2 regions of the Aeromicrobium sp. REDSEA-S32_B7 genome follow, and region 2 is predicted to be linked to the other one. Evidence: predicted binding sites of a transcription regulator. Region 2 holds the regulator's gene; the other holds the start of a gene.
What was found. The regulator LexA, encoded in region 2, represses DNA repair genes until DNA is damaged. The targets are predictions, from matches to a motif close to TCGAACANNTGTTCGA.

Region 1: recA (recombinase RecA) is a predicted target of LexA. The motif match lies at 1,383-1,398, and genes of this name have one in related genera.

The regions. Positions count from the first base shown of each region.
Region 1 is NZ_LUNF01000083.1:8,669-12,066, forward strand. It holds gene A6Q79_RS06360 (GNAT family N-acetyltransferase) at 1-376, shown strand, start outside; gene A6Q79_RS06365 (DUF3046 domain-containing protein) at 422-616, shown strand; gene A6Q79_RS06370 (hypothetical protein) at 722-1,084, shown strand; gene recA (recombinase RecA) at 1,531-2,610, shown strand; gene A6Q79_RS06380 (regulatory protein RecX) at 2,613-3,179, shown strand; gene A6Q79_RS06385 (PadR family transcriptional regulator) at 3,202-3,398, opposite strand, start outside.
Region 2 is NZ_LUNF01000304.1:40,953-44,350, forward strand. It holds gene A6Q79_RS17660 (gamma-glutamyl-gamma-aminobutyrate hydrolase family protein) at 1-573, opposite strand, end outside; gene A6Q79_RS17665 (LysM domain-containing protein) at 613-972, opposite strand; gene lexA (transcriptional repressor LexA) at 1,366-2,166, shown strand; gene A6Q79_RS17675 (ATP-dependent DNA helicase) at 2,245-3,398, opposite strand, start outside.

The DNA of each region.
Region 1 (3,398 bases), on a different contig from region 2:
TGCCGAGCGCGACTGGCGCGAGAGCGGCCTGGGGGAGTGGGCCGTCACCGTGCGCGGCGACGTCGTCGGGACCGGTGGGGTGTCGCCCCGCGGCGGCTGGTGGAACCTGGGCTTCCGGCTCGCGCCGAGCGTCTGGGGCCACGGCCTCGGCACGTGGGTCGCGAGCGTCGCCCTCGGGGCCGCGCAGCGCACGCAGCCCGACTGGCCCGTCGTCGCGCGATCGATGGAGACGAACCCGGCCTCGGGCCGCGTGAGCGAGCAGGCCGGTCTCGAGCGGGTCCACGTCGAGCCGTGGGCCGACGGCCCGGCCCGGATCATCCACGCCGACCGTCCGCTCGACCGCCGGCTGCTCGCCGAGATCGTCGCGCTGGGTTGACGGCCGGCCCGCCGACGCCGGGTGTCGCGTGGCATGCTGGCCGCGATGAGGCACAGCGAGTTCTGGGAGCGGATGACCCTCCACCTCGGCCCGGGGTACGCGCGGGTCTGGGCCGCGACGCAGGTCATGGCCGAGCTCGACGGCCGGACGGCCAGCGAGGCCCTCGAGGCGGGTGTCGACCCCAAGGTCGTGTGGCGCGCCGTCCACGCCAGCCTGGAGCTTCCCGCGCGCGAGCGCTGAAGCCGTGTCCCTCATGGGCGACGCACAGGATGGGCACGGCGGGCGCCGAAGGTGACCGACCATCGTGGAGGTCGACGGGCCGAGTGGTCCGACGAAGGAGCCACGATGAGCACCACGGACACCATCCGCCCCCACGACGTCGACGACACCGTCGAGCACCCGACCGCGCCGCAGACGGTGGTGGTGCTCGCCCTCGCCCTCTTCGGGGCTGGCTTCGCCACCGGCCACGCCGTCGCCGGCCAGGGCCCCGCGTCGTCGCCGGGCACGACCTCGCAGGGCGGTCCGACGGGACAGACCGGCCCGGGCGGCGCCGGCGGCCCGATGGGCCAGGACGGTCAGCTCCCCACTCCGCCCGACGGCCAGCTCGCACCCCCGTCGCAGGACGGCACGGGCACCGACGGCCTCGACCAGGCCCCGTCCGGCAGCACCACCCAGGACGAGGCCTCCTCGTCCGGGTCCTCCGTGTAGGTCGAGTGACCCTCCGCCACCATCGGTGGACCTGCACCCTCAGGAACCGTCCTGCGGTTGAAGATCCACCGATAGGGGTGTCGTGGCCGAAGGATGATGCGTTCACGACGGGATCCCGTAGCCAACGCAGAATCCTGCGGCGACCCCGAGCGCGAGCCACAGCCCGAGACCCCGGACCATCGCCGATGCCAGCCGTCCGGTCGAGGCCCTTTCGGTGACCAGCCCCAGCGAAGGCCGAGGCAGCGCAGCGGCGACCCCGGAAACGCCACACACGCACGTCCCGGCGTGTCGCACCCGCTCGAACAGGTGTTCGTACTACGGTTGTGCACACGGTTGACGCGAAGGGTGTCGCTGTCCACAGGCGGGGTCGACGAGGCTCCAGATGTCTGAGGTGGCCCCTAGCGTCGTAGACGACCGGCCACCCACCGAGCAGAACGGACCAGCGCATGCCTCCCAAGTCCCCCCTCGCGCCCGTCACCGCCGTGACGAGCGACCAGCGCGAGAAGGCGATCGACAACGCGATCGCCCAGATCGACCGCAACTACGGCAAGGGCGCCGTCATGCGCCTCGGTGAGAAGGGCCGCGTCCCGGTCAGCGTCATCCCCACCGGCGCCACCGCCCTCGACATCGCGCTCGGCATCGGCGGCCTGCCGCGTGGGCGCATCGTCGAGATCTACGGCCCGGAGTCCTCCGGCAAGACGACGGTCGCGCTGCACGCGGTGGCCAACGCCCAGAAGGCCGGTGGCGTCGCAGCCTTCATCGACGCCGAGCACGCGCTCGACCCCGACTACGCCCGCAAGCTGGGCGTCGACACCGACGCGCTGCTGGTCTCCCAGCCCGACTCCGGTGAGCAGGCGCTCGAGATCGCCGACATGCTCATCCGCTCCGGCGCGCTCGACATCATCGTCATCGACTCCGTCGCCGCCCTCGTGCCCCGGGCCGAGATCGACGGCGAGATGGGCGACAGCCACGTCGGTCTGCAGGCCCGTCTCATGAGCCAGGCGCTGCGCAAGATGACCGGTGCCATCAACGGCTCCGGCACCACCGCCATCTTCATCAACCAGCTGCGCGAGAAGATCGGCGTCATGTTCGGCTCGCCCGAGACCACCACGGGCGGCAAGGCGCTCAAGTTCTACGCCTCGGTCCGTCTCGACGTCCGCCGCATCGAGACGCTCAAGGACGGCACCGACATGGTCGGCAACCGCACCCGCGTCAAGGTCGTCAAGAACAAGCTCGCGCCGCCGTTCAAGCAGGCCGAGTTCGACATCATGTACGGCCAGGGCATCAGCCGCGAGGGCAGCCTGATCGACGTCGGCGTCGAGACCGGCATGGTCCGCAAGGCCGGCGCCTGGTACACGTACGAGGGCGACCAGCTCGGCCAGGGCAAGGAGAACGCACGCCAGTTCCTCAAGGACAACCCCGACCTCGCCGAGGAGCTCGAGAAGCGCGTCAAGGAGCACCTCGGTGTCGGTGCACAGCTCGACGAGGAGGTCGACGACGTCGACCTGCCGGCCACGGAGTTCTGAGCGTGGCCGGGGGACACGAGCCGCCGGCGCCGACCGACGCGCCACGTGACGTCCAGCAGGACCCGGACGCCGACGTCGAGTCGGTCGCCCGGACCATCCTGCTGAACAAGCTCACCGACTCGCCGCGCAGCCGCGCCGAGCTCGCCGAGGCACTGGCCCGCAAGCACGTGCCCGACGACGTCGCGGCCCGCCTGCTCGACCGGTTCGAGGAGGTCGGCCTCGTCGACGACGCCGCGTTCGCGCGGGCCTGGGTCGAGTCACGCTCGCGCAGCAAGGGGCTCGCCACCAAGGTGCTCGCCCTCGAGCTGCGCCGCAAGGGCATCGCCGACGACCTCGCCCGCGACGTGCTCGCCGACGTCGACCCCGACGCCGAACGTCAGGCGGCCCACCGGCTGGTGCAGAAGAAGCTGCGCTCCCTGCGCGGTCTCGACGACACCACCCGCATCCGCAGGCTCACCGGCATGCTCGCCCGCAAGGGGTACTCACCGCAGGTCGCCTTCGACGTCGTCCGCGAGGAGCTCGACGCCGACGACTCCGGCGTCACGTGGGACCCGCTGGTCTCCACCTGAGCGACCCGTCGAGGAGCGCGGTTCAGCCGCGTTCCTCGACGTCGCGCCGGATCCGCTCGACGATCTCGCGCTCGCTGTCGTAGTACGACAACCCCCACTCGGCCACGCGCGCGGCGTACCGCACCTCCTCGACGTCGCCCAGCAGCTCACGGACGGCCTCGAGCTCACGCCGCCGGTCTGCGAGGCGGATCAGATAGTCCTCGAGCATCTCCTGCACGT
Region 2 (3,398 bases):
GTCGACCCAGCGGGCGAACGTCGCCGTCGTGACCTCGGGGTGGAACTGCCAGGCGATGACCCGCCCGCCGAAGGCCTCGTCCACGAAGCACTGCGGCCCGAACCAGGAGTGGCCGAGGACGGTCGAGGTCGGCGGCGGGGCCAGCACGTCCTGGTGGAACTGCGCCCACGGGCCCTCCGGGCAGAGCACCTCGTCGATCGTGTCGATGCGCTTCCAGCCGGCCTCGGCTCCGTCGCCGCGGTACGACGTGCCGCCGAGGGCTCGTGCCGCGAGCTGGGCGCCGTAGCAGATCGCCATCACGGGCGTCCCGGTGCCGACGGCGACGCGGACCATGTCGGACTCCTGCTCGACGACCGACTCCCACCGCGGGTCGTGCGCGGAGCGCTCCGAACCGAGCAGGAGCAGCAGGTCGACGCCGTTGGCGTCCCAGTGCGGCGGAAGGTCGTCGCGGTCGAGCCAGTCGATCTCGGCGCCGCGCTCCTCGAGCCGCTCCAGCACGTGCCCGCCGTCGCGGTCGGTCGCATCTGCGACGACGTGGACGACCAGGGGGTGCGCGTCAGGTCCGGGAGCCATGCCCCCATGGTGCCCGACGCGCGGGGCCGGACGGCCGGGTCACTGGTAGACCGGGACCGCCAGGTCGGAGCCGAGCTGCAGGTCACCGGCGCTCGGCAGGGAGTTCATGCGCATGATGTCGTCGACCGTGTCGCGCACGTCGCCCTCGGGGTTGGCCTCGGCGGCGATCTGCCAGAGGGTCTGCCCCTCCTGGACGGTGACGACGCGCGTGGCGGGCACGGCGCCGGCCTCGTCGGTGGCGACCGTGGAGGAGCCGAGCACGACCGCACCCACGGCGAGCGCGGCGATGACCGCGAGCACCAGCACCAGGCGACCACGGCGGGTCAGCCGGACAGGAGCGGCAACGGCGGGACGACGCAGGCTGCGACGGTCGTACGTGGTGATCGAGATGGTGCTCATGGGGGCCTCCGGGGAAGGAAGAGGATCGTGCGAGGTCTGGTGTGTCGATCGAACGCCTGCCGATGTCATTCGAACGTCGGTCCTCCGCGGGCGGTTGCTCAGCGAATCCGGCGAACAGATGTTCGATCGAACACGTGTACGACTGTAGGGGAAGGTGCCGACAAAAGCAGCCCCCTGTCGAACAGGATGTCGATCTCTGCCCGGTCACCACTGCGATTCCAGGCAGAAGTCATGCGAAGAAATGTTCGATCGTGACCGATGACACCCGTCCCTGCCACCGTTTTCAAGCTCGAGCGCACCCGCGAGGAGCCCCGTGGAGGGTCTTGTTCGAACGGCGACACGCTGTCGAACATGTGTTTGTAAACGTCCTTCCCGAGGTCTAGCGTGGTCCCCATGAGCGACGACACCCCAGCCGACGACCCAGCCGACGACGCTGTCGACCCGTCCAGCGAGGCCCCGCGCCGCGGCCGCCCGAAGGGCTCACGCAACTCCGTGCGCGAGCTCCCCGACGGACCGGTCGACGAGATGACCGGTCTCACCGGACGCCAGCAGAAGATCCTCCACTTCATGCGCGACCAGATCGAGCAGCGCGGCTACCCGCCGAGCATGCGTGAGATCGGCGGCGCCGTCGGACTGGCCAGCACGTCGTCCGTGGCGCACCAGCTGCGGGTGCTGGAGCGCCTCGGCTACGTCAAGCGCGACCCCAACCGTCCCCGCGCGATCGAGATCTTCCTGCCCGAGGTCGTCAAGGCCCGACGGACGCTCAGCTCGGCCGACGACTCCCTCGTCGACGAGACGGGATTCGGCGACCAGCGCCCCGAGGCCACGTACGTGCCCATGGTCGGGCGGATCGCCGCCGGCGGGCCGATCCTCGCCGAGGAGCAGGTCGAGGAGATCTTCCCGCTCCCCCGCACGCTCGTCGGTGACGGCACGCTGTTCCTGCTCGAGGTGCGCGGCGACTCGATGGTCGACGCCGCGATCTGCGACGGCGACTACGTGGTCGTCCGACAGCAGCCGGTCGCCGAGAACGGCGAGATCGTGGCCGCCATGCTCGACGGCGAGGCCACTGTCAAGACGTTCCAGCGCAAGGACGGCCAGGTCTGGCTGCTCCCGCACAACGACGACTACTCCCCCATCGACGGCACCCACGCCACGATCCTGGGCAAGGTCACGACGGTCCTGCGTCGTCTCTGAACCCTGTCCTTTGGTCGCCGTCGCCCGACCCGCAGACCCCGCGCCGTGAGGTGCGGGGTCTGCGTGCTCTCGGGGCCCTCAGGTGTCGAGCCGCTGCAGCGCGCCGAGCACGGCAGCACGGTCGGTCGTGCGCCACAGCGGCGGCAGCGACGCAGCCAGGAAGCTGCCGTACCTGGCGGTGACGATGCGTGGGTCGAGGATCGCGACCACGCCGCGGTCGTCGGTGCGCCGGATCAGCCGTCCCGCACCCTGGGCGAGGAGCAGCGCTGCATGCGACGCGGCGACGCTCATGAACCCGTTGCCGCCCCGCTTCTCGACCAGTCGCTGACGGGCGCTCATCAGCGGGTCGTCGGGGCGAGGGAACGGCACCCGGTCGATGACAACCAGCCGACAGGTGTCGCCCGGCAGGTCGATGCCCTGCCACAGCGACAACGTGCCGAACAGGCTGGTCTCCTCCTCGGCGGCGAACCGGCGCGTCAGCTCCGACAGGTGCGCATCGCCCTGGCAGAGGATCTCCCGCCCCGGCAGGCGCGTGCGGACGCCCTCGGCCGCGGCCTCCGCGGCGCGACGTGAGGAGAACAGCCCGAGGGTCCGGCCACCGGCGGCCTCGAGGAGGTCGGCGATCTCGTCGAGCTGCGCGTCGGTGATGCCGTCGCGTCCAGGCGGAGGCAGGTGCTTCGCGACGTAGAGGATGCCCTGACGTCGGTAGTCGAACGGCGAGCCGACGTCGAGCCCGGTCCACCGGTCAGCATCGTCGCGCCACAGGCCGACAGACGCGGCCACGGGCTCGAACCCGCCGCCGACGGTCAGCGTGGCGCTGGTGAGGACGACGGTCTTCTCCTCGAACAGCTTGTCGCGCAGGCTGCCCGAGACGTCGATGGGTGCCACGTGCAGCACCGGTCCGCGAGCGTCCGACATCCACAGCACCTCGGTCTCGCGCAGGGACGCCATCCGGTCGGCGACCAGGCGGATCTCCTCCAGTCCGGCCTTGGCCTGCTGCCGTGCGGCATCACCCTCGACCTCCGCCTTCTCGCGAGGGAACGCCGACAGGCAGGCGCGTGCGGCGTCGCGCACGCGCGCCAGCGCCTCGTGCAGCTCGTCGACGACGTGGTCGATCCGCCCTGGCTGGACGCCGGCCAGCGCGGCCGCGAGCGCGTCGCCCGCGTCGCTGAGGTCGTCGGTCTCGCCGTCGGTGTAGGGCCGTCCGCGCCGCGCGGCACGTTCGACGATGG